4 regions of the Paraburkholderia sp. RL17-347-BIC-D genome follow, and region 1 is predicted to be linked to each of the others. Evidence: predicted binding sites of a transcription regulator. Region 1 holds the regulator's gene; each other region holds the start of a gene.

Region 1 (7,309 bases):
GTCGCCGCAAGCGGAATCAGCACCACGAGGCTCAGATAAGCCACCGTGATGCCGAGTGTCAGGCCAAAACCGGGCAACGCGCTCGGTTTTCGGAAGGTCAACGTCGTCATGCTCGTTACTCGTTCAGGTTGATGCTCGTGTTGCTGGCCGCCGGGCCCTGGCGGCCAAAAGCGCGCCCATGGGCGCGCTCGGGAGTGACGCGTTGCCGCGCCGCTTCGTTGCCTATGCCGGTTCCGGCATCGGCAGTGTTATTGCGGTTGATAGATCGAATCGAACACGCCGCCATCGGCAAAGTGCGTCTTCTGCGCGTTGGCCCAGCCGCCGAACGAATCGTCCACCGTGTACAGCTTCAGCTTCGGAAACTTGGCGGTCAGCTCAGCCGGCACCTTGTTCGAACGCGGACGGTAGAAGTTCTTCGCCGCAATCTCCTGCCCTTGCTCGCTATACAGGAAGTTCAGATACGCTTCGGCGACCTTGCGCGTACCGTGCTTGTCGACGACCTTGTCCACCACGGCGACCGGCGGCTCCGCCAGAATGCTGACCGACGGCACCACGATCTCGAACTTCTCCGGACCAAATTCCTTCAGCGACAGGAACGCTTCGTTTTCCCACGCGATCAGCACGTCGCCGATACCGCGTTGCACGAAGCTGGTGGTCGCGCCACGCGCGCCCGAATCCAGCACGCCGGCGTTCTTATAGAGCTTGCCGACGAATTCCTTGGCCTTCTGATCATTGCCGCCCGGTTGATGCTCGGCATACGCCCAGGCCGCGAGGTAGTTCCAGCGCGCGCCGCCCGAGGTCTTCGGATTCGGCGTGACGATCGACACGCCCGGCTTGGTCAGATCGTCCCAATCCTTGATGTGCTTCGGGTTGCCCTTGCGCACCAGAAACACGATCGTCGACGTGTACGGCGACGCGTTATCCGGCAAGCGCTTCTGCCAGCCCTTGTCCAGCAAACCCTTGCCGGCCAGTGCGTCGATATCGTATGCAAGCGCCAGCGTCACCACGTCGGCCTGCAGGCCGTCGAGCACCGAGCGCGCCTGGGCGCCCGAGCCGCCGTGCGACTGCTTGAAGGTGATCGTCTCGCCCGTCTTCGCCTTCCATTCCTTGCCGAACGCCTGGTTGACGTCCTGATACAGCTCGCGGGTCGGGTCGTAGGACACGTTCAGCAGCGTCGTGTCGGCGGCGTGCGCCTGCGCCATCACGCCGAGCGCGCCCGCCGCGCCCAATGCGAGCGCCGCGATCAGTTTTTTCGTCCTGCCTGCCAGCCCCGTACCTTGGTGATCCATGTCAACTTTCTCCGCGTTGTGTCCGCTGAAACAGCGTGTGGTGTCTTTTTACGTCGCGGTCACGTGCACATGAGCGCCAACTGGAGGCCAGTCTATCGAAGGGCTTTCATCATTAAAAATAATGTTTCTTCATTCTTTAATACGCAAAAGTGGTAATGACAGCTGGATAAGGCGTTGCGGCACGAAAACGGGTGTTTGAGCGTCGCTTGACGGCGCTGGAACGACACCCTTCACCCCGAACTTAAAGTAAAGCTTGAATTGCGCCGAATACTGTATAAAAATACAGTCACCTGTTCATACATACAGTGGCGCCATGACCAAACTCACCGCACGACAGCAGCAGGTTTTCGATCTGATCCGCAGGGCTATCGAACGCACCGGCTTTCCGCCCACCCGCGCGGAGATCGCCGCCGAGCTGGGTTTCAGCTCGGCCAACTCGGCAGAAGAACATCTGCGCGCGCTGGCTCGCAAGGGCGTGATCGAACTCGCGGCCGGCGCATCGCGCGGCATTCGCCTGCTGGCCGGCCCGGAAGACTCGCCGCACCAGTTCACGCTGCCGCACGCCAGCATCATGCAACTGTCGCTGCCGCTCATCGGGCGGGTTGCCGCGGGCAGCCCGATCCTCGCGCAGGAACATATCTCGCAGCACTATGCGTGCGACCCGGCGCTGTTCTCGAGCAAGCCCGACTACCTGCTGAAGGTGCGCGGGCTGTCCATGCGCGACGCGGGCATCTTCGACGGTGACCTGCTCGCGGTGCAAAAGCGCAGCGAAGCCAAAGACGGCCAGATCATCATTGCCCGGCTTGGTGACGACGTCACGGTCAAGCGCCTGAAGCGCAGGCCGAACGGGCTCGAGCTGATCGCCGAGAATCCCGATTACGAAAACATCTTCGTTGAAACCGGCAGTGCGGAGTTCGCGCTGGAGGGTATCGCCGTGGGGCTGATCCGCCCCGGCGAGTTTTAACCCTCTCGCCCGTTCGACAAAATAAGAAGCCGCGCCAACGCCGCATCAACGTTGCATCGCCTGGAGAGTCTCATGGAACGTCTTGCCCGCCTGCTGCCCTTTCGCCAGTTCGGTCGTCTGCGCCATCTTCGCAAGCTGGTGCCCTGCTCATTGATCGAGGCGGCCACGCTCGGCACGCCGTCGCTGTTCGACTCGCCCGAGGCCGCGCCGAGCCTGCCGTCGTCGATGCCGGCATTTGCCCGCGTGTCGTTGAATTCGGGCTTGAATACGGCGGAACCGGCGCGTCGCGCACCGGTGCGGGTTTATCACGGGCCGTCGCGTCTGATCATGGTCGGCACGATGGACGCGGTTTGCCGCATGATCGACCGCTGCATCGCCGATGAAGCCAACGTGCATGGGGCGGTGTTCGAGTCTTGAGGGGTCTTGAAGGGTCTTGAACGGGACAGCGAGAGATGTATTGCGTGGGATCGTTTTCGCGTGGCTGCGGTCCACGTTAGATCACACCTGATGGAGAGTCCCACTCGATGGCAGTTTCAAAACGTACCAAACGCGGCAGCAAGCGCGGCAGCAAGCGCGGCATGCATGGCGGCGCCACCCGGCCGCTGATAGTCACGCTGATCGTGATCGTGGTGATCGCCGCGCTGGGGTTTGCTTACGCGACACCGTACATCGCGCTGAACAATCTCAAACGCGCGGCCGATGCGCGCGACGCGCAAACCGTCAATCAGTATGTCGACTTCCCCGCGTTGCGTGAGAGCCTGAAGGAGCAAGTCGCCGGCTTGCTGACACGGCGGCTTGGCGCGCACAGCAACGGCAATCCATTGGCCGCCATTGGCGCGATGATCGGCGTTGCGTTGATCGGTCCGCTCGTGGATGCGTATGCCACACCGGACGGCGTGGCGGCCTTGCTGAACGGCATGCCGCCGCGCGGCGATCCGGGCGAGCGACCGCCCGCGCCCCCGGCCGCAAATAATCCGCCGGACGCCGCTGCGACCGCACCTGCGCCTGCAGCTCCCGCAAACGGCAACGCGGCCAATGTCAACTCCGCGCCACCGCAACCGCCGCAAACCACGGCGGGCTATCGCGGCCTCAACGAGTTCGTCGTCACGTACCAGCATGGCGCCGGCGACGCGCGTTACTCGGCGATCTTCCAGCGCGAGGGCGTATTCACGTGGAAGCTGGCCGCGGTCAACCTGAACGAGTGATCACCTGATGCCGTCAGGCCGAGGCGGCCGGTCGCGTGACTAGCCCGCCTCAAGCCGCCGCTTGCTGCTGCTCCTGCGCTGAAGAACACGCCACCAGAATGCTGCACGAGACACGGTCGAGCAGCGGCGTATTGCCCGCGCCCATCCACCATCGCGACAAGCCCGTGCGGCAGCGGTGGCCGACCACGACCAGGTCGACATGCAATTCATTGGCGAGGTTGGCAATCTCGTCGATCGGATGGCCGAACGCGAAATGCCCCTGGGCGCTCACGCCTCGCTCCGTGAGCCAGTCCACGCCTTCCTGCAGGATGTCGCGCGCGGTCTTTTCAAAACTGCCACAGGCCACGTCGGTCAACAGGCCCGCGCTTTGCGCAATGCTCGAACGCATGTCGACGACCGACAACAAGTGCGTTTCCGCTTTCAGATCCAACGCCAGGTCGGCGCCGCAACGTAGTGCTTTGCGGCCTTCACGCGAGCCGTCGTAGCACAGCAGGATTTTCTGGTAGCTCGCCATGATTTTTCTCCCTTCGCGCGGGACGCGCGATCTGAATTAATCATGGTGCGCCGCAATTCAGGTTGCAAGGGATGGAAAACGCTAACTGTGCGCTAACTGCCCCTTAACGACGCCCTAAACAGGTGCGCGAGCCGCCCGCGGGTCCTCCGCGCGCCGATGCCGCAGTGCAAGAAACCCGCTTCGGACTGTCGGGGGCGAACCAACAGCGTCCCGCCGATGCCCTAGAATAGGCGGCCTCCCCCGGCCATTCGCGTCATTCACGTCTTTTCCGGAGACTCGTTCGATCCATGCCCGAAGCCGCCATCGAATTTCATCAGGTCAAAAAAAGCTACGGCGAAAAAACGGTCGTCGATGGACTGTCGTTTCATGTCAACGCCGGCGAATGCTTCGGCCTGCTCGGCCCAAACGGCGCGGGCAAAACCACCACGTTGCGCATGCTGCTCGGTATCGCGGCGCCGGATGCGGGCAGGATCCGTCTGTGCGGCGAGCCGATCCCCGGCCGCGCGCGCGTGGCGCGGGCGCGCGTCGGCGTGGTGCCGCAGTTCGACAATCTCGATCCTGACTTCACGGTGCGCGAGAACCTGCTGGTGTTCGGCCGCTACTTCGGTCTGAGCGCCGCGCAATGCCGTGCGATGGTGCCGTCGCTGCTCGAATTCGCGCGGCTCGAGAGCAAGGCGGACGCGCGCGTGAGCGAATTGTCAGGCGGCATGAAGCGGCGCCTCACGTTGGCGCGCGCGCTCGTCAACGATCCCGATGTGCTGATCATGGACGAGCCGACCACCGGCCTCGATCCTCAGGCGCGGCATCTGATCTGGGAGCGGCTGCGCTCCTTGCTCGCGCGCGGCAAGACCATTCTGCTGACCACGCACTTCATGGAAGAAGCCGAACGGCTCTGCCACCGGCTGTGCGTGATCGAGGAAGGGCGCAAGATCGCGGAAGGCGCGCCGAGCGCGTTGATCGCATCCGAGATCGGTTGCGATGTGATCGAGATCTTCGGGCCCGATCCGGTGGCGTTGCGCGATGAACTGGCGCCGCTCGTCGAGCGCACCGAGATCAGCGGCGAGACGCTGTTCTGCTATGTCAACGACGCGCAGCCGGTGCATGCGCGGCTCAAGCAGCGCGCGGATCTGCGCTATCTGCATCGACCGGCGAATCTGGAGGATGTGTTCCTGCGGCTCACCGGTCGCGAGATGCAGGATTAGAGGCGCATCGAGACCGGACTCGCACGCAACGCGCTACAGATACAAAGACACCCCAAAAGGAAGTTCCGTAGAGGAACACCGCACGAGACACGCAATGGACGCACGCACTTACGAAACCCCGGGCGATACGCCGTCGAAACAGGAAGCCTTCGCCGCCTTTCCCGCGAACGCAAGCAACTGGATCGCCGTGTGGCGCCGCAACTATCTGGTGTGGAAGAAGCTCGCGATCGCCTCGATGTTCGGCAACCTGGCCGATCCGATGATCTATCTGTTCGGCCTCGGCTTCGGGCTGGGGCTGATGGTGGGGCATGTCGACGGCGTGTCGTATATCGCGTTTCTTGCGGCGGGCACGGTGGCCTCGAGCGTGATGATGTCGGCGAGTTTCGAGTCGATGTATTCGGGCTTCTCGCGCATGCACGTGCAGCGCACCTGGGAAGCGATCATGCATACGCCGCTGACACTCGGCGACATCGTGCTCGGCGAGGTGATCTGGGCAGCCAGCAAGGCGGCGCTCTCGGGCGCGGCGATCATGCTGGTGGCCGGCGCATTGGGCTACGCGAATTTTCCGTCGATGCTGCTGGCGTTGCCGGTCATTGTGCTGACCGGGCTCGCGTTTGCGAGCGTCGCGATGGTCGTGACGGCGCTTGCGCCTTCGTACGACTTCTTCATGTTTTACCAGACGCTGGTGTTGACGCCGATGCTGTTGTTATCCGGCGTGTTCTTTCCCGTGTCGCAACTGCCCGCAGTGGCGCGAGGCGCCACCCAGCTGTTGCCGTTGGCGCATGCCGTCGACTTGATGCGGCCGGCCATGCTGGGCCGGCCCGTCGACAATGCGCTGTGGCATGTGGCCGTGCTGGCCGCGTATGCGGTGGGCGGGTTTATCGTGTCGGCGATTCTGTTTCGGCGCCGGATGATGAAGTAGGTTTTCCGGCTTTCGACAACCACGGACCACAGGCGCGGATACCCGCAATCAACCTGGCATCGGCGCCTGCCGCGAGCCGGGCTTGCTTAGTCCTCGTCGTCCGTCCACGGAATGTCCACGTCGGAGATAAACGCCACCGTGGCGAATGGGCCGCCGTCCTGACGCCCGATCTTGCCGTCGGCGCGCTGCCACTCGACCCGGAACACCGTGCCCGGATCGTCGGCGATCAGACGGACCGTACGCACTTCGTCCGGATCGGCTTCTTCGACGGGACCGTCGAGCGAAATCTGCAGTTCCTGCGGCCACAGCCCATCGGCCGGATCGTAGATCTTGTCGCCGTCGGGAATCAGTGTGAAGGCTTCCACGCCGATCGTCGCCGACGCGTCCACGATCATCTTGCCCAACGCGCGCAGCAACGCCGTGGCCCGCGCCGAATTCGCCTGACGGATTGCGAGATCCCCGCGCGTCAGCGCCTGCTCAAGTTTTGGGTTTGTTTTTTGTTGCGCCATTCGATGTCCTGAGTCCTATCGCTCTGTTGTGGATGGCACGCGAATTCGAGCGCGCGCCGCTGTCCATTTTTCGGGCTGAATCCTACCACCGGTGTCCCCAAGGTGACTTCCTTCGGTGCGTGCACTGCAGCATTGCCTGCCGTGCAGTCCGCGTCTTCAACCCGCCCCGTCCACCACAGTTTAGGTCGTGATTCGCGTTCCGGCTGGGACATTTGCCTTTCATTTGGTAGCGAATGGATCGCTATCGCACGCATGCGGCCAGCCTGCTTCGTGGTGCGCGGGCGCTCGCAAACCCTGTTTCGCCGCGTTGATGCCACGTGGATTTTCCAAGCCCTGGAGCCGTCAGCGGGTGCTCTTGCCGCGCTTTCGCATGGCCTTAGAGGAAGCCGCATCGGCTGGCTTCGCGCCCGCGATTTCCGCGATCAGATGATCCCGGAATGCCCTCACCGACTGCGGCAGTGCACGCCCCGCCATGGTCTGCACCTGAATGCTGCGCTGGCGCATCTGCGGATGCGTCATCGGCATCACGACGAAGCCGTCGCCGGCATAACGATCGCGCACGGACAGCAGGCCCGTGAACATGATCGCGCCGGACTTCTGCGCGTAGCGGTACATGGCGCCGCTGTTGTTGCAGGTGAGCTCGGGCTCGAGCAGGACGCCTTCGAGCGCACAGGTAATGTCGATCAACTGACGAATCGTCGTGC
Region 2 (7,309 bases), on a different contig from region 1:
TTCTCGATTAGGCCGCGTTTTAGGGGCTTTGTGATTCAGGTTTCCTGAATCAAATACGCTACGTGGTGGCGAACAAAAATCGGCAAGTACTTCACGATGGCATCGAAACACGAAATCAAGCGTTTCAGGGCAAACCTCTCTGATGAACTTCATAGTGCTGCGCTATACGAAACGCTTGCCAAGCTCGAGGAGGATGAAACCCGCAAGCAGGTCTACTGCGACCTGGCCCAATCAGAGCGTGACCATGCGCAGGTGTGGGCGGAAAAGCTGAGAGCCAACGGGGTCCGCCCGAAGGGAACCGGGCAGGCCGTCAAGACACGCCTGATGAAGACACTGGTCCGCTTGTTCGGCGCGGGTTTCGTATTGCCCACGCTTGCTGCGGCGGAGTACGCAGACCGGAACAAATATCACGGGCAACCGGATGCGGGGCGCATGTCGGCCGACGAGCATCACCACGCCGCAGTGGTCCAGACGCTGGCTCATGGCGGCGACCCGGACATGTCGCAGGGCGCGCGTATTGCCGCAGCCGAGTCATGGCACAAGGGGGTGTCGTCGGGGAACGACCTGCGCGCAGCAGTACTCGGCGCGAACGATGGTCTCGTCTCCAATTTCTGTCTGATTATGGGCGTGGCGGGTGCGGGAACGGGCAACAAGGCAATCCTGCTGACAGGGCTTGCCGGGTTGATAGCCGGAGCGTGCTCGATGGCGCTGGGTGAATGGCTTTCGGTGACCAACGCCCGGGAGTTGGCTAGCACCCAGATTGCGAAAGAAGCCGACGAGTTGGAGACTTCGCCCGAGGCCGAAGAGCACGAGTTGGCGCTGATTTATCGCGCGAAAGGGCTCGAAGCCGATGAGGCGAAGCGCGTGGCATCGCAGATGATGCGCGACAAGGACAAGGCCCTTGAAACGTTGACACGGGAGGAGCTTGGACTGGACCCGGCGGAGCTGGGCGGGAATCCGTGGTCGGCTGCTGGCGTCTCCTTCTGCCTGTTCTCGGTCGGTGCCATTTTCCCGGCGATGCCGTTCCTATGGACGCATGGACTCAGCGCCATCGCGCAATGTATCGTGCTGAGCGCTCTTGCTCTCGCGTCCATCGGAGTCTTCACATCACTCTTTAACGGACGAAGCGCGGCCTTCTCCGCATTGCGGCAGGTTGTCATCGGCCTTATCGCTGCAGCTTTCACGTTCGGTGTTGGGCGACTCCTGGGCGTGTCTGTTTCGTAGTGCGTGGCTACGCGCGTCTGCTATTCGTCGCTCTCTATCCAGGCGCGACACCACGCGATGCCAGCGATCTCAGCATCCTCCTCCGTTCCGAAGTGTCCAAGGACTCCAGACACGTTGACGACTTTCGTATGGCGCGTGATTGTGCCGCTCCCAGCGAACCGTTCGGTCCGTGGGGTGTCTTCCTGTTGCAGGATGGCGTGACCCCATAGCGTGTATCCACGATATTTCTCAGTTTGCATCCGTCGACCTCTCAAGGTCCTCCATGCCGCGCACTGTGAATGATTCACTAACGCAAGCGGCTCGACAAGTATCTATTGCCTGAGGCGCCGCGTGTCAATTCCGGCCGTCTTCAACGCAGCGTCAATCATCCTCAACTCCTGGCCAAAATCAAGCGGCCATTCTTCGCCGTCGCACCGGACGGTCATGCCGTTGTGCATGGAAATAAGGCGACGCGCTTTAAACAAGGCATCGACAAGCTTTGATTCGCGTTCGGCCTCCCGAACCCAGTCATCTGCTCTCATGGTGGAACCTCCTCTGGGCAATGGAAGCAGGACATGAGGCCGAGCGATGTATGTCGCGCAGCCCATTTCTCGAAATATAAGTGACAGTTCACGCCTACGAATTTACGTGTAGGATACTGTATAAATATACAGGTTTTCAGGTCCACATGTCCCGCACAACCGTCACGGCCGAAGAGATACATCCGTCCCTGTGGCGTGCGTCCCAGCTCGCGCGTGGCCGTGGGCGGGTCGTCGAGACTGGCTATCCGGCCCTGTCGGCGGAGCTTCCCGGTGGAGGCTGGCCGGTCGGAGCGCTCATCGACCTGATGGTCCAGCAAGCCGGGGTGGGTGAATTGCGACTGTTGCGCCCGGCGCTCAGTGGCTCGAGCGACCGCCCTGTGGCGTTCGTGCAGCCGCCACACACCCCGGACGGACTTGGACTCAACTACATCGGACTTCCCATTGACCAGGTGCTGAGGGTGAAAGCGCAGAAGACCGCCGATGCGCTCTGGTCGGCTGAGCAGATTCTGCGGGCAGGCAGTTGCGGTGCGCTCATCTTCTGGGCGCAATACGCGCAGGCATCATCGCTGCGGCGCCTGCATCTGGCGGCGCAGTCATCCGAAACACTTTTCGTGATGGTCAGGCCCCTGGCAGCGGCACAGGACTCATCGCCCGCGCTTTTGCGGCTCGCTTTAAGACCATCCGCCGACGGTCTGACCGTTGACATTGTGAAACGACGAGGGCCAGCGCGCGCAGAGCCTCTGTCGATTCCCCTTCAACCCACACCCGTATTGCTTTCCCGACATGCGCGTCTTTCTCGCCGTCCACTTGCCGAAGTTGCCGCTCGAGGTGTTCCGACCGAAGTGGTCGTCTGAGCCTGCCCACGGAAGTGCAGTCCTGGAGAAAGACAAAGTGGTCATTACCGACAGCACGGCTCGCGCAGCTGGCGTGCGCCTCGGGATGAAGCGCGGCGGAGTGCTGACACTGTCGCCGGAAACAGAGATGCATGAACGCGATGCGGCCAAGGAGGCCGCGGCACAGCGGGAGGTGGGCATCACCCTGATGCGGTTTTCACCTGAGGTCGCCTTGCTTGACGAAGCGACCGTCGTTGTTGAGGTCGGCGCGAGTCTGCGACTCTTCGGCGGCCTGCTTGCATTGTGCCGCGAAGCGAAAGCGGTCCTTGGGACGCTCGGGCTTACAGCACGCATTAGCGCTGCACCCACCGGCCAGGGTGGATGGCTCCTGGCGAAGTTCGGAAACCGGCGCGTACTCAAGCTGGCTTCCCTTGAACAACGACTAGCCGCTTTACCGATGATGGCCGTTCCTGAGGTTCGTCCGTTCGGAGACTGGTTCTCCGGGCTCGGGTGCGAAACCATCGCGGATGTAAGACGCCTGCCACGCGCCGGTCTGCAGCGGCGATGCGGTGAACATCTCCTTGATTCGCTCGACCGCGCGTTCGGCACGGCTCCCGAACTGTTTGACTGGCTCGAACTGCCCCCCACTTTTTCCGCACGCATCGAAATGCCGGACCGGCTTGAACACGCGGACGGCGCAGTGTTCGGTGCGCATCGACTCATCGTGCAATTGTGCGGCTGGCTTTGCGCCAAGCAGCTTGCGGTTACGGCTATCAGACTGCTGCTCGAACATGAACGCGGGCGCGACGCTATCGAGCCGACAACCATCGACATTGCGCTGGGCGAGCCGACCTGGAAAGAGGAGCATCTTGTCAGGCTGCTCAAGGAGCGGTTACACCGGATTGAGCTGGCCGCACCCGTCATCGCGCTGCGACTCGATGCGTCCAGAGTGGAATCCGCAGCGCCGGCATCTGACACGCTATTCCCGGAGCCGGGAGGTTCGAAGGAAGACCATGCGCGGCTTCTGGAGCTGCTTGTTGCGCGGCTTGGAGAGGACAATGTTCTTCGACCCGCGCCGACTGCCGACCATCGCCCGGAGGTCGCAAACCGTTGGGTGCCGGTGACGTTCAAGTCGAAGCAGGAAGCACTTCCGCTCGGTCTACCGAGACCAACCTGGATGCTGGACAGACCGGTGAGACTGCTGATGCGTCAGCATCGTCCCTTCTATGGTTCTCCACTGCGGATGGTGTCACCTGGCGAACGCATCGAGGCCGGTTGGTTTGATGGTGAGCTCGTGACGCGCGATTATTTCGTGGCGCAGGCGGAAGACCAGAGTTGCTATTGGATATATCGCGAGCGTGTCAGCAGCCGCGATGCGGAAGAGGAGCAGCGGTGGTTCCTTCACGGACTATTCGGTTGATGCGTCATGGACACCACCTTCAATGTCCTTCCGGCGTATGCCGAGCTCTTTTGTCTCTCGAATTTCAGCTTCCTGCATGGCGCTTCCCATGCCGAGGAACTGTCTGAGCGCGCGGCACAGCTCGGCTATTCGGCACTGGCTGTCACAGACGAATGTTCGCTAGCTGGTGTTGTGCGTGCGCACGTCGCAGCGAAGGAGACGAAGCTACCGTTTATCGTCGGCTCGTTCTTCCGGCTCGTCAACGCCGACGGCTCGCCCGCGTTCGGACTCATCCTGCTCGCCAGGAACCGCGAGGGATACGGAAACCTGTCTGAACTGATTACGCTCGCCCGCACCCGGGCAACCAAGGGCAAATATCGGCTGACGCCACAGGACCTCTCGCGACCAGAGAAGGAATATCGGCACCTTCGCGGGATGCCGGACTGTCTCGCCATTCTTGTACCGGATTTCCCGGCCAACGAGGATGTCCTTGCTGCACAGGTCGAGTGGCTGGACGATACATTTACTGGCCGCGCCTGGGTCGGGTTGGTGCTTCATCAACGGGCCATGGATGAAATTCACCGTGGCTCGGTCGAGTTCATCGCGCGCAACCTGGATGTACCCGTGGTGGCGCTGGGGCATGTCGTCATGCATGTGCGCTCGCGCAAGCCACTGCAGGACACGATGACCGCCATCCGCGTCGGGAAACCAGTTCACGAATGCGGTTACGACCTTGCGCCAAACGCCGAGCAGCATCTGCGGTCTCGGCTCCGGCTTGCAAACCTGTACCCGACCGAAGCACTCGCGGCGACCGTCGACATCGCGAGTCGCTGCACGTTTTCGCTCGACGAACTGCGCTATGAATATCCTGACGAACTGGTTCCCGCAGGCATCACCCCGAAAGCTTACCTTCGGCAGGAAACATACATCGGCGCGCAGCGACGTTTCCCCTCGGGTATTCCGCACAAGGTACAGGAACAGATTGAGCACGAACTGGAGCTGATAGCGGAGTTGAAATATGAGCCGTACTTTCTCACGGTATACGACATTGTTCGCTTCGCACGTAGCCAGCACATCCTGTGTCAGGGCCGCGGCTCTGCCGCCAACTCCGCAGTGTGTTACTGCCTCGGCATCACAGAGGTCGACCCGGCACGCGGTAGTATGTTGTTCGAACGCTTCATCTCAAAAGAGCGCGGTGAGCCGCCAGACATCGATGTGGATTTCGAGCATCAGCGGCGCGAAGAAGTCATCCAGTACATCTATCGTAAGTACGGTCGCGACCGCGCCGCAATTGCCGCTGCGGTTTCGACCTACCGACCGCGTGGCGCGCTCCGCGAGACTGGCAAGGCCCTTGGCGTTGACCCTCAGATAGTTGACCTGGTCGCCAAGTCGCATCACTGGTTTGATAACAGTGAGGATTTGCTGAAGCGCTTCGCCGAGTCCGGGCTTGACCCCGAGAAGCCGCTTACGCAGGCGTGGGCGAGACTCGCGTCACAGCTCCTAGGCTTTCCACGTCATCTGTCACAGCATTCTGGCGGTTTTGTTATCAGTCGCGGCAAGCTGACCCGTCTCGTGCCGGTCGAGAATGCGGCAATGGCTGACCGCAGCGTTATCGAATGGGACAAGGACGACCTCGAGGCGCTAGGCCTCCTGAAAATTGACGTGCTCGCGCTCGGCATGCTGTCGGCCATCCGCCGCGCGCTGGACATCGTGTCGGAGCAGCGCGGCGAGCGCTTTGAGATGCAAGACATTCCCGCTGAAGACCCGCAGACGTACGAGATGATTTCTGCTGCGGACACTGTTGGCGTGTTTCAGATTGAGTCGCGGGCGCAAATGAGCATGCTGCCTCGCATGAAGCCATGCACCTTTTATGACCTGGTCATTGAGGTAGCCATCGTCAGGCCGGGACCGATTCAGGGTGGCGCGGTCCATCCTTATCTGCAACGTCGTCAAGGATTCGAACCCGTGACGTATCCGAGTGAGGCGTTGAAGACGGCACTCGGCCGTACGCTCGGCGTACCAATTTTTCAGGAACAGGTCATGCAAGTGGCTATCCTGGCCGCAGGGTTTACCGCCGGCGAGGCCGACCAGTTGAGGCGCGCGATGGCCGCGTGGAAACGTAAAGGTGGACTTGAGAAATATTATGACCGTATCGTTAACGGGATGCTCGAACGCGGCTACGACCAGGCCTTCGCTGAAGGCATCTTTGAGCAAATCAAAGGGTTCGGCGAGTACGGCTTCCCGGAGAGTCATGCGGCAAGCTTCGCGTTGCTGGTATATGCAAGCAGCTGGCTGAAGTGCCACGAGCCAGAGGCATTTCTTGCTGCCATGCTCAACTCGCAACCCATGGGGTTTTACTCTCCATCACAGCTCGTCCAGGACGCCCAGCGCCATGGCGTCAAAGTGCTTCCTGTCGATGTGACTGTTAGCGGTTGGGACTCAGTGCTCACGACAATCCCTTCTGCGGAGCGACCGGTAGTGCGTCTCGGCCTATCGTTACTCCGAGGCATGAAAGATGGCGCTGCCGAGCGTATCGAGAATGCCCGGGCAGTTCGACCTTTCGAAACTGTGAAGGACCTTGCTCGCAGAGCGCAATTGGACCGAAAGGACCTTCACCTTCTAGCCGATGCCAATGCGTTGGCTTCGCTTGCCGGCAATCGTCGCGAAGCGCTATGGCAGTCTGTTGCCGCTGTGCCGGATAAAGACATGCTTGCAGTGGCCGCGGTTGAAGACGAAACGCCTGACCTTGGTGCGCCGACAGAGGCGCACGACATCGTCGCTGATTACCGGTCAGTTGGTCTCACTCTCGGTCGGCATCCGCTTGAGTTGCTGCGGCCGCAGTTGCTAGCGAACCGCCTGATGCCAGCGTCAACTTTGCGCACATACCGTGATGGACGACTCGCGCGAGGCTGTGGACTTGTTACGGTGCGACAGCGGCCGGGCACCGCGAAAGGCGTCTTGTTCGTGACGCTGGAAGATGAGACGGGGAACGTGAATGTCATCATTTGGCCAAGCCTTTTTGAAAGACAAAGGAAGGAGGCCCTTGGAGCGTCGTTGCTTGCCGTGTACGGAACCTGGCAATGCCAAGGCGAGGTTCGGCATCTGGTCGCGCAGCGGCTCGTTGACATGTCGTATCTGCTCGGCGGTTTGATTACTGCGAGCAGAAACTTCTGCTGACGGCAGCTTCCCCCTTTATCACGCGGCAATAAGGTAGTTCAATGCCAGCGGCACGCATTGGCCGGTTTGCCCCGCAGATTTGAGCCCACGGCGGTCTTGTACTGCGAACATTGTTTCCATCCGCCTACGGGAAAATTTGAGGAACTGGCTTCCAT
Region 3 (7,309 bases), on a different contig from region 1:
AGCGTCCCAGCTGGAATGGCGGTTTATCGTTGGAATGCTCACCTGTGCTGTTAGACGATCCGTCTCCTGAACCTGCGTTCGCGCCCGACGCGCCGTCACCGGTGTTCCACACTTCGCCGGCGAATGCCTGAATCGCGGCGGTCGGCAGGATCGCGCACAGCTCGGTGAGATGCGTGCAACCCGCCGTGCCGCCCAGCAAACGGGCAGACTCGCGACGGAAGTTTTGGCGGAGATTGAGCCCGATGAGGGCACGGTAGGCGGGATTGCTGACTTGGCACAAACCAGGATAGGGCACCCAGTCGGACGACGCCTCGGCGTCGACGACATTGAGCTTGCGATCGATGGTGATGCGAAGCCAGAGTTCATGGATCGGCTGACCATTGGGCCGGACGCCCGACGCAAGCACCACATCGCGCGGTTTTTCGTCGGTCAAGCACGCTTCCACATCCCACAGGCCATCGGCTCGCTCATAGGCTTCCGCTCTGATTGCGCGACGATGGCGCAACTGACGGGACACTGGCGGGGAGAGCGGCATGCGGGAAGGAAAGGCCGGATTGGAAAACCCACGAATTTTAGCATACTGGGTATTTGGGACAGGTCCGATTGCGCACGGCCGCGCCGCAGGCGGCTGAGCGCGGAAGTCGCTGTCTTAAAGGGCTTGCGCGCCAATAAAGCCGCCGCGCTTACTCGCCGGCCCAGTCTTCGTCGATTCCCTTAAGGATTTTGCCGATCGTGGCCCCCGAAAATCCGCGCGAGGCCAGAAAGCGCGTCTGCTTCGCCCGTTCGGCGGGCGTTTCGGGAAGCCGGCCGAATTTCTTTTGCCAGACGGCGAGCGCACGAGCCAGTTCCGTTTCGCGCAATTGCGCGCTGGCTTCTTCGACGAGCGTCTGGTCGACCGAATGCTGCTTCAATTCGCCGACGATCCGGCTCGCGCCCAATCGCGACGAGCGCCGATGAATCAGACTTTCGGCGAAACGCGAATCGGACAGCCAGTTTTCGGCTTCGAGTGCGTCGAGCAAGGTGTCGAGCGAGTCGGTTTCCTCGACGAACGGCTTCAGCTTGCGCGCCAGTTCGGTGCGGCTGTATTCACGGCGGGACAGATAGCCGAGCGCGCGGCCTTTTAGCGACCGTGCCGGACGTTGGGATTTTTTGGCTTCGTCTTGCCCGGGTTTCGCTTCGCCTGGGACGCGACGCGAGCGAGTGTAGGTGGTTTCGGAGGGATCCGAGCCTACGGGCGGGGAGGATTCAAACTGCGCGCGCTGCGGATTGCGGCCCGCAGCGCGGTCATGTGCGTCGAACGATTCGAATGGATCGAACGACTCGTCGTCTTCATCACGCGGGCCGTCCGCGTGGTGTCCGGAATCGGACAACGGCCGGCCCTTGCGTATCACGTGATGGTTACTCTTCTTCGTCCGCGACTTCAGCGCCTGCGCCGGTCACGGCTTCAGCCATGGCATTCACGCCCAGCGATTCACGGATACGGTTTTCGATCTCGCGAGCGATATCCGGATTTTCGCGCAGGAATTCACGCGCGTTGTCCTTGCCCTGACCGATACGTTCGCCGCTGTAGCTGTACCATGCGCCGGCCTTGTCGACGATCTTGGCCTGCACGCCCAGGTCGATGACTTCGCCCTGACGCGAAATACCTTCGCCGTACAGGATGTCGAAAATCGCTTCGCGGAATGGTGGAGCAACCTTGTTCTTCACCACCTTCACGCGCGTTTCGTTGCCGATCACTTCGTCGTTCTTCTTGATCGAACCGATACGGCGAATGTCCAGACGCACCGACGCGTAGAACTTCAGCGCGTTACCGCCCGTGGTGGTTTCCGGGTTGCCGAACATCACGCCGATCTTCATACGGATCTGGTTGATGAAGATCACGAGGCAGTTCGTGCGCTTGATCGTGCCGGTGAGCTTGCGCAGCGCCTGCGACATAAGACGCGCTTGCAGACCCGGCAGCGAGTCGCCCATTTCGCCTTCGATTTCAGCCTTCGGCACGAGTGCCGCGACCGAGTCGATCACGATCATGTCGATCGAGCCCGAACGCACCAGCGCGTCGGCGATTTCGAGCGCCTGTTCGCCGGTGTCCGGCTGCGAAACCAGCAGGTCGTTCACGTTCACGCCGAGCTTGCCCGCGTACTGGATGTCCAGCGCGTGTTCCGCGTCGATAAACGCCGCCGTGCCACCGAGCTTCTGCATTTCGGCGACGACCTGCAACGTCAGCGTGGTTTTACCGGACGACTCCGGGCCATAAATTTCGACCACCCGGCCACGCGGCAAACCGCCGACGCCCAACGCGATGTCGAGGCCGAGCGATCCGGTTGAGACCACCTGGATATCTTCGACCGCCTCACCTGCGCCGAGCCGCATGACCGACCCTTTGCCGAACTGCTTTTCGATCTGCGCGAGTGCGGCAGCGAGTGCCTTGCTCTTTTCAGCAGTCAGTCCAGCCGAGCCTTTCTTGCTTTCTTCCATGAATCGTCCTTTGCTATGATGAACGGCGTCTGAGGCGGATGTGCAGCCCCGAGTTTCAACCTACTCGTGAAGGACAGCACACGAAACCCAGACACTGTATAAAAAAACAGTAGTTTTGGCAAGCACGATTCTCATGCGAACGCGCATTTTTACTGTCGCGCTGCCCAACTACCCACAATAATTTTCGGAGACCGCTGTGCGCCGGGGGACACCCCGCGGCGCCGGCAAGGCCAGGCTTGCGCACCATGCGAATTCTGATTGCCGAAGACGACAGCATACTCGCGGACGGTCTGGTTCGATCACTCCGCCAATCGGCCTATGCCGTCGATCATGTGAAGACCGGCGTCGAGGCCGACACCGCGCTGTCGATGCAAACTTTCGACCTGCTGATTCTCGATCTGGGCCTGCCGCGCATGTCCGGCCTCGAGGTGCTGCGCCGCCTGCGCGCGCGCAATTCCAACCTGCCGGTGCTGATCCTGACCGCCGCGGACAGCGTCGACGAACGTGTCAAGGGTCTCGATCTCGGCGCCGACGATTACATGGCCAAGCCCTTCGCGCTGAACGAACTCGAAGCACGCGTGCGCGCCCTGACGCGGCGCGGCGCGGGCGGCGGCCCGACGGTCGTACGGCATGGTTCGCTGTCGTTCGACCAGGTCGGCCGGATCGCCTATGTCAACGAGCAGGTGATCGATCTGTCGGCGCGCGAACTGGGTTTGCTCGAAGTGCTGCTGCAACGGATCGGCCGCCTTGTCTCCAAGGAACAACTCGTCGACCACCTGTGCGAATGGGGTGAAGAAGTCAGCAACAACGCAATCGAGGTCTACGTGCACCGCCTGCGCAAGAAAATCGAACCGAGCGGCGTGCGCATCATCACCGTGCGCGGTCTTGGCTACTGCCTCGAGAAAGCGGCGTCGCCGGCGAGCACGAGCGCGAACGCCATGACGACGCCCCCGCCCGCCGAGCCCGAGCCGCCCTCCTCGCCGCCGTCCGGCGCGATGCCGGCGAGCCATCACTACAAATAGAGGACGCCCATGTCCGCGCGCGCAGACCGCGCTACGGCGCACGCGGCGGACCTCGACGAGGCGCGCGACGAGCGCTACGCCAATCCGTTCGCCCCGCCCGACGAAACCGAAGCTGCCGCCGAGGCGCGCCCGCGCTCGCTATTCGGCGAGATCCTCGACTGGATGCTGGCGCCGCTGCTGCTGCTTTGGCCGATGAGCCTCGCTGTCACGTATCTGGTCGCCAAGTCGATTGCAAACGGCCCGTTCGACCGCGCGCTGGAAACCGACGCGTACGTGCTCGCGCGCCAGATTCATCCGGTCAATGGCGTGGCGGAACTGACGCTGCCCGACTCCACGCGCGACTTTCTGCGCGCGGACAATGTGGACAGCGTGTTCTATCAGGTGCTCGGCACGCGCGGCGAACTGGTGGGCGGCGAGCGCGACATGCCGCTGCCGCATGAGGAAGACCGGCCGCAGCCGGGGCTCGTCGAATTTCGTGACGACGTGCTGCGCGGCAACGATATCCGCGTCGCCTATACGACCGTCGAGTTTCCGCAGACGCCCGGCGCGCAGCCTGTGCTGGTGCAGGTCGCCGAAACGCTCGACAAGCGCAGCCAGCTCGCCAACGACATCATCAAAGGCGTGATCCTGCCGCAGTTCGTGATCCTGCCGCTCGCGATCCTGCTGGTGTGGTTCGGGCTCTCGCGCGGCCTCGCGCCACTGCACGCGCTGCAGGCGCATATCCGCGCGCGCCGCCCGGACGACCTGTCGCCGCTCGAGGCACGCCGCGCGCCGCCGGAAATCGAGCCGCTCGTCACCTCGTTCAACGATCTGCTGACGCGCCTCGAACAGAACATGGAGCTGCAAAAGCGTTTTATCGCCGATGCCGCGCATCAGATGAAAACGCCGCTGGCCGGCCTGCGCACCCAGGCCGAACTGGCGCTGCGCCAGGACGCCTCCGCGGAAGTGCATCGCTCGCTGGAGCAGATCGCCACCAGCTCGGAGCAGGCCGCGCGGCTCGTCACGCAACTGCTGGCGCTGGCGCGCGCTGAGAATCGCATGTCGGGGCAGATTTTCACGCCGGTCGAGGTGACCGAAGTCGCGCGCCACGCCGTGCGCGATTGGGTTCAGGCCGCGCTCGCCAAGCAGATGGATCTGGGCTACGAAGCGCCCGAGGAGCCCGTCGAAGTGGACGGCAATCCGGTCATGTTGCGCGAAATGCTGTCGAATCTGATCGACAACGCCATCCGCTATACGCCGCCGGGCGGGCGCATCACCGTCAGGGTCAGGCATGACGCGCCGGCGCGGCTCGTGTATCTGGAAGTCGAGGATACCGGCCTCGGCATTCCGGTCGCCGAGCGTTCGCGGGTGATTGAGCGCTTCTACCGGATTCTCGGCCGTGAAGGCGACGGCAGCGGCCTCGGACTCGCGATCGTCCGCGAGATCGCGACCATGCACGGCGGCGAGCTGACGATCGACGACAACGTCTACCAAACCTCGCCGCGGCTTGCCGGCACGCTCGTACGCGTAAGCTTGCACGTGCACGAACGGGCCGGGACTTACCCTAACGTGACTTGAACGCGCAAATCTGCCATCTCGATATTGAGATTACTTGAGAGCAAATTAGCCGGTCTTGAGGCCAGATCGCCGCGTGTTGGCCAAAAACCTGCAACACACGCCAGGCTGCAATTTCACCCCGCCACGTCAGTACGCCGTAAGTTTCCACTCCAATAATCGGTTCCACGGGAACGCCGTTACCGGCGAACCGCGTGCATATCAATATTGGAGACGACATATGGCTACCGTTGGCGGGCAAATCTCGCACGTGCCGATGACGCGCGAAGAGAAGCGGGTGATCTTCGCATCGTCGCTGGGTACGGTTTTCGAGTGGTACGACTTCTATCTGGCCGGCTCGCTGGCGGCCTTCATCAGTAAGAGCTTCTTCTCCGGCGTCAATCCGACTGCCGCGTTCATCTTCACGCTGCTCAGCTTCGCGGCCGGCTTCGCGGTCCGGCCGTTCGGCGCGATCGTGTTCGGGCGCCTCGGCGATATGGTCGGGCGCAAGTACACGTTCCTCGTGACGATCGTGATCATGGGCCTGTCGACGTTCCTCGTCGGTTTTCTGCCGGGCTACGCGGCGATCGGCTTTGCTTCGCCGGTGATCTTCATCGCGATGCGCATGCTGCAAGGCCTCGCGCTCGGCGGCGAGTACGGCGGCGCCGCCACCTACGTGGCCGAACATGCGCCGCCGGGACGCCGCGGCTTCTACACGGCCTGGATCCAGACAACCGCCACGCTCGGCCTGTTCCTGTCGCTGCTGGTGATTCTCGGCGTGCGTACGGCAATGGGTGAAGACGCGTTCGGCGCCTGGGGCTGGCGCATTCCGTTCATCGCCTCGATCATCCTGCTGGGCGTGTCGGTGTGGATTCGTCTGCAACTGCATGAATCGCCGGTGTTCGAGCGCATCAAGGCCGAAGGCAAGACCTCCAAGGCGCCGCTGACCGAAGCCTTCGGCCAGTGGAAGAACCTGAAGATCGTGATTCTCGCGCTGATCGGCCTCACCGCCGGCCAGGCCGTGGTCTGGTACACGGGCCAGTTCTACACGCTGTTCTTCCTGACGCAGACGCTGAAGGTGGACGGCAGCAGCGCCAATATCATGATCGCGATCGCGCTCCTGATCGGCACGCCGTTCTTCCTGTTCTTCGGCTCGCTGTCGGATCGTATCGGCCGCAAGCCGATCATCATGGCCGGCCTGCTGATCGCCGCGTGCACGTACTTCCCGCTGTTCAAGGCGCTGGCGCACTACACCAACCCGGCGCTGGAAACCGCGACCGCGAAGGCACCGATCGTCGTGATCGCGAACCCGGACGAGTGCTCGTTCCAGTTCAACCCGGTCGGCACCTCGAAGTTCACGAGTTCCTGCGACATCGCCAAGAGCGCGCTCTCGAAGGCCGGCTTGAACTACGAGAACGTCGCCGCGCCGGCGGGCACGCTGGCGGAGATCAAGGTCGGCGATACGGTGATCAACACGTATGACGGCAAGGCCGCCGACGCCAAGGATCAAGGCAAAGCGTTCGACAAGACCCTCGCGACGACGCTGAAGACCGCGGGCTATTCGCCGAAGGCCGATCCCTCGCAGATCAACTGGCCAATGACCGTGGTGATCCTGACGATCATGATGATCTACGTGACGATGGTCTACGGACCGATCGCGGCGATGCTGGTGGAGATGTTCCCGACGCGCATCCGCTACACCTCGATGTCGCTGCCGTATCACATCGGCAATGGCTGGTTCGGCGGGTTCCTGCCGGCCACCGCCTTCGCGATCGTGGCGGCGAAGGGCAATATCTTTTCGGGACTGTGGTATCCGATCGTGATCGCGCTCATTACCTTCGTGATCGGCATGCTGTTCGTCCGGGAAACCAAAGACTCGGACATCTACGCGAAGGACTGAAACGTCTGATGACCGGAACAGCTTCTTGAAAAAGTTGTACGCCGGGGGTTGACAGCCTCCGGCGCCATCCGCATAATCTCGCTTCTTTCGGCGAATTAGCTCAGTTGGTTAGAGCGACGGAATCATAATCCGCAGGTCCGGGGTTCGAGTCCCTGATTCGCCACCAGTTGCAAGAAAAAGCCGCTGATCCGCAAGGTTCAGCGGCTTTTTTGTTTTGGCTTTCCGAACTGCAACTACAGCAACTTCAAGGAGGTTTCTTGATGACGTTCCGCACCGCCACGCTTGCCGTGGCCACCGCTTCCATCGCGTTTCTCAGCGGCACCGCCGCACTCGCCGCTCAGGCTCAGACACCGCCCGACAGCCAGTGGCGCGCGAGCGC
Region 4 (7,309 bases), on a different contig from region 1:
CCGTTCCACGCAGCGCGTCTTTTCACCCAAACGACCGGTCTGCCGCCCCACGCGTGGCGCAACCAGGTGCGCTTGCAGCGCGCGCTCGCGCCACTGCGCGCCGGCGTTTCCGTCACTGATGTCGCCGCCGCCAGCGGCTTCACCGACCAGAGCCATTTCACGCGACACTTCCGGCGCATGTTCGGCGTGCCGCCGGGACGCTGGCAAGGCGTTTGACGGGGTGCTGACGCACGGGTTGTTTGCAACCTCTGCGTGCCACGCTACGTGCTCATTCCGGCGCAAGATACGGCCTGGCGCCCACGCTCCCGCATCAAACCACCCCCATCCGCAAGAACGTACAAGCCCCGCCCGGCCGCCGCCGCTATGCTTCCCGAATCAAGGAGGCTAGATTGACCCATTCCACCGCAGGCCAGCCCACGAGCGCAGGCCATTTCAAAGAGTTCACCGCCGGCGCGCGCGACATTATTCCGATGATGGTCGGCGCGGCGCCTTTCGGCGTCATTTTCGGCACCCTCGTCGCATCCGGCCCGCTGCATCTATGGCACGGCCAGTTGATGTCGCTCGTCGTGTTCGCCGGCTCCGCGCAGTTCATCGCGCTCGGCCTGATCGCCGGACACGCGAGTTTCGCCGTGATCTGGGCGACCACGCTCGTCGTCAATCTGCGGCACGTGCTGTACAGCGCGACGCTCGCGCCGCACGTCGCGCATCTGCCCACCCGCTGGCGCTGGGTGCTCGGCGCGCTGCTCACGGACGAAGTCTTCGCCGTCGCGTGGGAGCACTATCGGCATCGCGAACCCGGCACGGTCGGCCCGCACTACTTCTTCGGCGCCGGCTTGGCCATGTACCTGAACTGGCAGCTCTGGACCGTCGCCGGCCTGCTGTTCGGCGCGGCTTTCCCGGGCCTGCAATCGCTCGGCCTCGATTTCGCCATGGTCGCCACCTTCATCGCGATCGTCGTGCCGCAACTCGTCGCGCTGCGCTATATTGCGGCGGCCGTCACCGCGGGCACGCTGGCCTTCTTCTGGCAGGCGTGGCCGTACAAGCTCGGGTTGCTCGGCGCGGTGTTCGCCGGCGTGGCGATTGGCGTCCTGCTTTCGACGTCGCGGCCCAACCTGCGCGGCACGGGCAAAACTGCGGAGGCGTCGCGATGAACTACGTCGTCCTGATTCTCGGCATGGCGGCCATCACGTGGGTGATTCGCGCCGCCGTCTTTGTGCTCGGCGACCGGTTGGTGTTTCCGCCGCTCGTGCGCACCGCCCTCGGCTTCGTGCCGGTCACCGTGCTGACCGCGATCATCGTGCCGATGGCGGTTTCGCCGCACGGCAGCGACGCCGAGCTGACGTGGCGCAATCCGCAACTGGTCGGCGCGCTGGCTGCGGTGCTTGTCAGCGCGTTGACGCGGCGGCCGCTTCTGACCATCGCCGTCGGCCTGACCGTGTTTTTTATCTGGCAATGCGTCGTGCTCAAATAGGCGCACGCCGCTTTCATGCCGGCATCGGCGTCGTCCGGCTCGCGCCACCCGCGCGCAAGCACGGCGACGCTTCCCTCTAAAGCGGGCGCCCGCCGCCCCGTGCTCCCTTAAGTTTCCCGTCAATCCGCCGTTATGCAGTCGAGGTCCGCTCGTCGGGATACGTCCCGCTGGTTACGCGGCATCAGGCAGGAATCAAGCGCGCCGGCATCGAACGCCGCGCCTCCCAGGGCCCGCGTGGCCGGGCGGCGTGGCGAGGCCGCGCGGCAGGACCAAACGGGATAACACATGGGTCAAATCACCCTCACGCTCAAAGACGAGACCATCGCGACACTGCGCAAGGATTTCGACGCTTTTCTGCGGGTATCGCTGAAGCTCGATCCGCAGTTCGCGACGCCGTCGTTTGAGGATTTTTTGCGCGCCAAGCTGCTCGACAATATGGTGCCGCTGACCGAACACGCGGTTCAGCGGATGTTGCAGGGCGGCCAGTACGCCTGGGCTAAACGCACGCTGGACAAGGAGTTTCCGGATGTCGTCGCGATTCTGATGCGACAGGCGGGCGAGTTCGGCTTCGGCTTCGCGGCCCGCTCGGAATGGACGCCGGAAGAACTCGCCAAGCAGTGCCGCGACTGGGCGGCGGCGATCGTCAAGGAAGCGGAAGGCGACGCCGTGCTGATCGACCCGCTCGCGGCGCAGATCAAGAGCGCGGCGCAGGACATTCAGGCGCTCGAGGAAGTCATGCAGACGCCGGCGTGGCGGCTGGTGGAATCGCTGCGTCAGCGCGTCTACGAGGCCAAGGTGGCGTGCGAAACGAGCGTGGGTAGCACCGCGCGCGAAAAGCTCGGCGAACTGCGCGGGCTGCTGCGGCTCGGCATTTCGCACGGCTCGTTCCAGAAGCAGGAAGCGCAGCAGATCATGGAGTTCCTGCGCCTGCTCAAGCCGGAGATTTTCGTGGAAGAGCCGTACGATGTGTTTTCGCGGATGGCGGCCTGGCTGCGTAATTTCTTCGTGCCGCCGCGTCCGGCGCCGCAGCAACAGCAGCAACGGCAGTCGCGCTGACGCTAAAGACCCTCGAAAACCTCTACAGAGTCACCGGAAGCCAACGGCGGCGACCCGCCGCCGCTCAAGAGACGTATCGCCTACCAACGGACCAGGCCAACGGTCTTCACCCGCGTCCGTTGCTCGACGTTGATCGCGTTACCGCTGTCACGCACGGGAGCGCGCGCCGTCGCGCTCTTAATCCCACATCTTCCTGAGTTTCGCCCCGATTTCGATCTTCGCCTGCGCCGCCGCGGCCAGCCCGGCCGCCGTGGGCGCGCTCGGAACCAGCACGCGCGGCCATGCATAGGCGTCGAAGAGCGGCATCAGATGCGCGGGAATGAAGCGCGTACGCGACGCCCACACGTGACGATCGCCCATATGCGTCTGGTTCTGCACGTAAAAGCGCTGCGGCACGACGATATGCAAGTCCTCTTTCGCGCGCGTCATCGCCACGTAGAGGAGGCGCCGCTCCTCGTCGATTTCCTCTTCGCTGCCGGTGCCGAGATCGGACGGAATGCAGCCGTCCACGCCGTTCAGCACGAACACGTTGCGCCACTCCTGCCCCTTCGCCGAATGGATCGTGGAGAGGATCAGGTAGTCTTCGTCGATGAGCGGCACACCGGATTCGTCGCTGGTGGCGTCGGGTGGATCGAGCGTCAACTCGGTCAGAAAGCGTTCACGCGATGGATACGTGCCCGCGATGCTCTCCATCTGCAACACGTCCGCATGACGGATCGCCGCGTCCTCGTGATTGCGCTCGAGATGCGGCTCGTACCAGCGCCGCACCATTTCGAACTCGGCGGGCCACGGCGTCTGGCGCGCGTACACGCTCGACATCAGCTTGACGAACGGATGCCAGTCTTCTTGTGCGCGAGCCGGCGCGGTGAAGGCGGCCAATGCGCCGCCGGCGGTGTCGGCGGGATTGCCGCTGCCCGCGCGAGCGACGATCTCGTCGAGCACCTTCGCCGCGGTGGCCGGCCCGACGCCCGGCAGCAACTGCACGACGCGAAAGCCGGCGACGCGGTCGCGCGGATTTTCCGCCCAGCGCAGCACGGCGAGCACGTCTTTCACGTGCACCGAATCAAGAAACTTCAACCCGCCGAACTTCACGAACGGAATGTTGCGCCGGGTCAGTTCGATCTCCAGCGCGGCGCTGTGATGCGCGGCGCGGAACAGCACCGCCTGCGACTTGAGCTTCATGCCCTGTTCGCGCGCTTCCAGCACTTGCTCGACGATGTAGCGTGCCTGGTCGGCTTCGTCGGCGACGGTCACGAGACGCGGGCGCTGCGCCGACGCCTTGTCGGTCCACAAATTCTTCGTGTAGCGCTCGCTGGCCAGTTCGATCACCGCGTTCGACGCCGCCAGGATCGGCGCGGTCGAGCGGTAATTGCGCTCGAGCGTGACCTGTTTGGCCGGTGGATCGAAGTGCGCGGGGAAATCGAGAATGTTGCGCACGGTCGCGCCGCGAAACGAATAGATCGACTGGGCGTCGTCGCCGACCACGGTCAGGCCGCGGCCGTCCGGCTTCAACGCGAGCAGGATCGACGCCTGCAAGCGGTTGGTGTCCTGATATTCGTCGATCAGTACGTGGTCGAAGCGCGCCGACAAGTCGGCGGCGATTCCCGGCTCGGCGGCCATGTGCGACCAGTAGAGCAGCAGGTCGTCGTAGTCGAGCACGCTCTGTTTCTGTTTCGCCTCGACGTAGGCCGCGAACAGCATGCGCAGATCGGCCTCCCATTCACGGCACCACGGGAACGCCTTGTCGAGCACCTGGCCGAGCGACGCGCCGGTGTTCACGACGCGCGAGTAAATCGCAAAGCACGTGCTCTTGGCCGGGAAACGCCGCTCTTTCGCCGACAAGCCGAGTTCGTGGCGCACGAGGTTCATCAGGTCGGCGGAATCCTCGCGGTCGTTGATCGTGAAGGCCGGCGCGAGGCCGATCAGATCCGCGTACTCGCGCAACAGCCGCGCGCCGACGCTATGGAAGGTGCCCGACCACGTCAGTCCTTGCGCCAACGCGGCTCGCGAACCGAGCGCCGCGCCGGCGATGCGTGTGACGCGCCGGGTCATTTCGAGCGCCGCGCGGCGCGAAAAGGTCAGCAGCAGGATGCGGCGCGGATCGGCGCCCTTCACCACCAGATTGGCGACCCGGTGCGCGAGCGTGTTGGTCTTGCCGGAACCGGCGCCCGCGATCACCAGTAGCGCGCCGAGCGGCGCGGTGGGCGTGTCGGCGCCGTAGTCGACGGCTTCGCGCTGCGCGTCGTTGAGCTTCGCCAGCCAGGCGGCGGTGTCGGACGTCGGGGACGTCGGGGACGTCGGGGACGGCGGGGACGTCGGGGACGGCGAGGGAGGCGCGGATTCGGCGACTGAGAGCACGATTGATTTGGGCGTTGGATGGATTCAGAGCGGCGACGCATACTGTATATCCATACAACTAGCGCAGACAAGCGACCCTTTTTTAGCCGCACGCCCTGTCTGCATTTTCAAGCGGCCGCACGGGCGAAGACCAGCGCAAAAAGAATGGCCCGTCGCACGAATGCGCACGGGCCATCTTTTGCCGGCAGAACATCGCGAGACGTTCATGCGCCCCGCGTCTGCCGCTGCCGCTGCCGCTGCCGCCAAGCCTGCTATTGCTTCTTCGCGTCCTTCACATTAGCGTCGGCGCTGGCCTTGTCGGCGTCGGCCTGCGCATCGGTCTTCTTCTTGTCGGCCTTGGCCTGCGCGACGGACGCCTTCTTGTCCGCCTTCGATTGTTCCTTGGCCGCCTTCTTGTCGGCATGGGTAACCGGCGCCGCGGCCGGATCGCTAGCCTGCGCGAACGCACCCGACGACAGGCAACCCGCGATCAACGCGGCGACAAGCGTGGTCTTCGTGGACTGGGTAATGCTCATGCGATACCTCCGTTGAAACGAGATGCCCGGACCTGAAAATCCGTCAAAGCGGCCGCGGCGGCAAAGCGCGCCGCCACGCCGCTTGATCAAAACTCGGCCTTAGTGCTTGACGTCGGCGCCGTCCGACTGGTCGCCCGTCTGGCCTTGCATGTTCATCTTCATCTCGTTGTTGGCGGTCTGCTTATCCGCCTTCTGGTTGATCTTGGCGTCGCGCACCTGTTCCTTGTACTGAACCTTGGCGGCCTTCTGCTGATCCTTGAGCTCCGCCTTGGATGCCTTCTTCGACGCACGATATTCGGCGTTAGCCTTCGCATTGGCGTCGCGCTTCTGCACCAGCGGATCGGTCGAGCCCGACGCCGTCAGACGCGTCGGCGGCGGCGTCACCGGCTGCACGCCCTGCGCGGCAGGGGCGGTCGCGGTATCGGCGCCTTGCATCTGAACCTGCGGCTGGCCGTCCGTACCCGCTGCCGGTTGCGCGGTCTGCGCAAGCGCGGCCGTGGAAGCAAGAGCCGTAAGGGCGGTACCGATCAGAAGTGTACGAATCTGGGTCATGGCTAATCCTCTCTAAAGTTGTTGTGACGCGGGCGACCTGTCCGGCGCTGCGCATTTGAGCCGCTGCATTTGCGTCACTGCATGAGCGCGCTCTGCGTGCCTCGCCCGGTATGCTTGCTGCCAGATAAAAATCCAGCAGGCTTTCCCTGCTGATCTGCACTTTACGAGTGAAGTTCGTGTTTTACGACCGTCGTTACGGAACGTTTCACTTTCTGACAATCGCATAACATCTGCTTGCAGATGCTCACACGACGACGGCGCACACCGCGAACTTCATCCAGGGCAAGCTTCTGGCTTATGATGCGAACCCTTTGCCTGAAGGTGCAAACGCCATGCCCAACCTCGATTTCACGCTCACCGGCGACTACGTCGAACTGCACAATCTCCTGAAGATAACGGGGCTGGCGGACAGCGGCGGGTCGGCAAAAATGATGGTCGCGGACGGTGCGGTCACCGTCGACGGCCGGGTCGAAACGCGTAAAACCTGCAAGATCCGCGCGGGTCAGGTTGTGCTGCTCGGCGATACGCGGATCGCAGTCCACGAGGCTTGACACGCGGCCCGTCGCCCGCAGTCCGAAAACTCGGAGCAACGTGCGCACCAAAATCGTGCCTCTTCCATCGACATCGCCGCGCCCAAGCAATAAGCTGTCAGTTTCGACAAACAAACAATCGGCTGACATACCCGGCTGGCGCCTGCCTCATGCATTCGCCGAGGCTCATCGAGCCGCCGCCCTCGCCTCCGCCCGCGCGCTCGTCGCGCCCGCCGTCGCGCTGTCGCCACTTCCGCCGCCAAGCGCTCCATGACTCAATCCGGCATCACCCGGGTGGCCGCCCGGCCGCCGACCCTGACCCGCCACGCGGCGGATACCGCGCGGCTCGCCGCGCCGCTCGCCATCGCGCAACTCTCGCAAATGGCGATGGGCGTCACCGACACGATCCTGCTCGGCTCGCTCGGCCCCGACGCGCTCGCGGCCGGCGGCCTCGGCGCGAACCTGTTTTTCGTGGTGGTCACGCTGCTGCAAGGCGTGTTGACCTCGGTCAGCGTGAGCGTGTCGCACGCGCGCGGCGCTCAGGACGAAGGCCGCGTGCCGCACATCTACTGGACCGGCTTTGTGCTGTCCGTGCTGCTGTCGGTGCCGGCGTTCTTCCTGCTCTCGTTCGCCACGCCGATCCTGCTCGCTTTCGGCGAACCTGCGCTGCTCGCGCGCAACGTCGGCGAATATGCGGCGGTGCTGCGCTGGGGCGCGCTCGGCAGCCTGATCGGGGTCGGCCTGATGCGCTCTTTCCTGCCGGCGATCGGCGCGGCCAAACGGCTGTTGTGGGTGTCGCTGGTGAGCGTCGGCGTGAACGGTTTTCT

What was found. Region 1 encodes LexA, which represses DNA repair genes until DNA is damaged. Its sites were predicted from a motif close to ACTGTATNNNNATACAGT; they were not measured.
Region 2: the regulator LexA is predicted to act here: its motif matches at 1,861-1,878, upstream of imuA (translesion DNA synthesis-associated protein ImuA).
Region 3: the regulator LexA is predicted to act here: its motif matches at 2,569-2,586, upstream of recA (recombinase RecA).
Region 4: the regulator LexA is predicted to act here: its motif matches at 4,927-4,944, upstream of P0D96_RS35515 (ATP-dependent helicase).

Annotation. Positions count from the first base shown of each region.
Region 1 is NZ_JARESS010000005.1:288,682-295,990, forward strand. Features, by position in the region: gene cysT (sulfate ABC transporter permease subunit CysT) at 1-110, opposite strand, end outside; gene P0D96_RS10110 (sulfate ABC transporter substrate-binding protein) at 249-1,289, opposite strand; gene lexA (transcriptional repressor LexA) at 1,603-2,253, shown strand; gene P0D96_RS10120 (hypothetical protein) at 2,326-2,670, shown strand; gene P0D96_RS10125 (DUF2939 domain-containing protein) at 2,778-3,458, shown strand; gene P0D96_RS10130 (universal stress protein) at 3,508-3,972, opposite strand; gene nodI (nodulation factor ABC transporter ATP-binding protein NodI) at 4,260-5,174, shown strand; gene P0D96_RS10140 (ABC transporter permease) at 5,269-6,096, shown strand; gene P0D96_RS10145 (hypothetical protein) at 6,183-6,605, opposite strand; gene P0D96_RS10150 (LysR family transcriptional regulator) at 6,948-7,309, opposite strand, start outside.
Region 2 is NZ_JARESS010000074.1:18,686-25,994, forward strand. Features, by position in the region: gene P0D96_RS43510 (VIT1/CCC1 transporter family protein) at 97-1,224, shown strand; gene P0D96_RS43515 (hypothetical protein) at 1,245-1,463, opposite strand; gene P0D96_RS43520 (hypothetical protein) at 1,536-1,745, opposite strand; gene imuA (translesion DNA synthesis-associated protein ImuA) at 1,892-2,599, shown strand; gene P0D96_RS43530 (Y-family DNA polymerase) at 2,529-3,998, shown strand; gene P0D96_RS43535 (error-prone DNA polymerase) at 4,005-7,154, shown strand.
Region 3 is NZ_JARESS010000035.1:72,231-79,539, forward strand. Features, by position in the region: gene P0D96_RS33765 (DUF2889 domain-containing protein) at 1-535, opposite strand, end outside; gene recX (recombination regulator RecX) at 684-1,391, opposite strand; gene recA (recombinase RecA) at 1,399-2,475, opposite strand; gene P0D96_RS33780 (response regulator) at 2,721-3,497, shown strand; gene P0D96_RS33785 (sensor histidine kinase) at 3,507-5,054, shown strand; gene P0D96_RS33790 (MFS transporter) at 5,272-6,930, shown strand; tRNA gene P0D96_RS33795 (tRNA-Met) at 7,020-7,096, shown strand; gene P0D96_RS33800 (hypothetical protein) at 7,191-7,309, shown strand, end outside.
Region 4 is NZ_JARESS010000040.1:28,456-35,764, forward strand. Features, by position in the region: gene P0D96_RS35495 (helix-turn-helix transcriptional regulator) at 1-216, shown strand, start outside; gene P0D96_RS35500 (AzlC family ABC transporter permease) at 390-1,151, shown strand; gene P0D96_RS35505 (AzlD domain-containing protein) at 1,148-1,471, shown strand; gene P0D96_RS35510 (DUF4088 family protein) at 1,757-2,527, shown strand; gene P0D96_RS35515 (ATP-dependent helicase) at 2,705-4,885, opposite strand; gene P0D96_RS35520 (hypothetical protein) at 5,137-5,400, opposite strand; gene P0D96_RS35525 (hypothetical protein) at 5,500-5,952, opposite strand; gene P0D96_RS35530 (RNA-binding S4 domain-containing protein) at 6,285-6,503, shown strand; gene P0D96_RS35535 (MATE family efflux transporter) at 6,753-7,309, shown strand, end outside.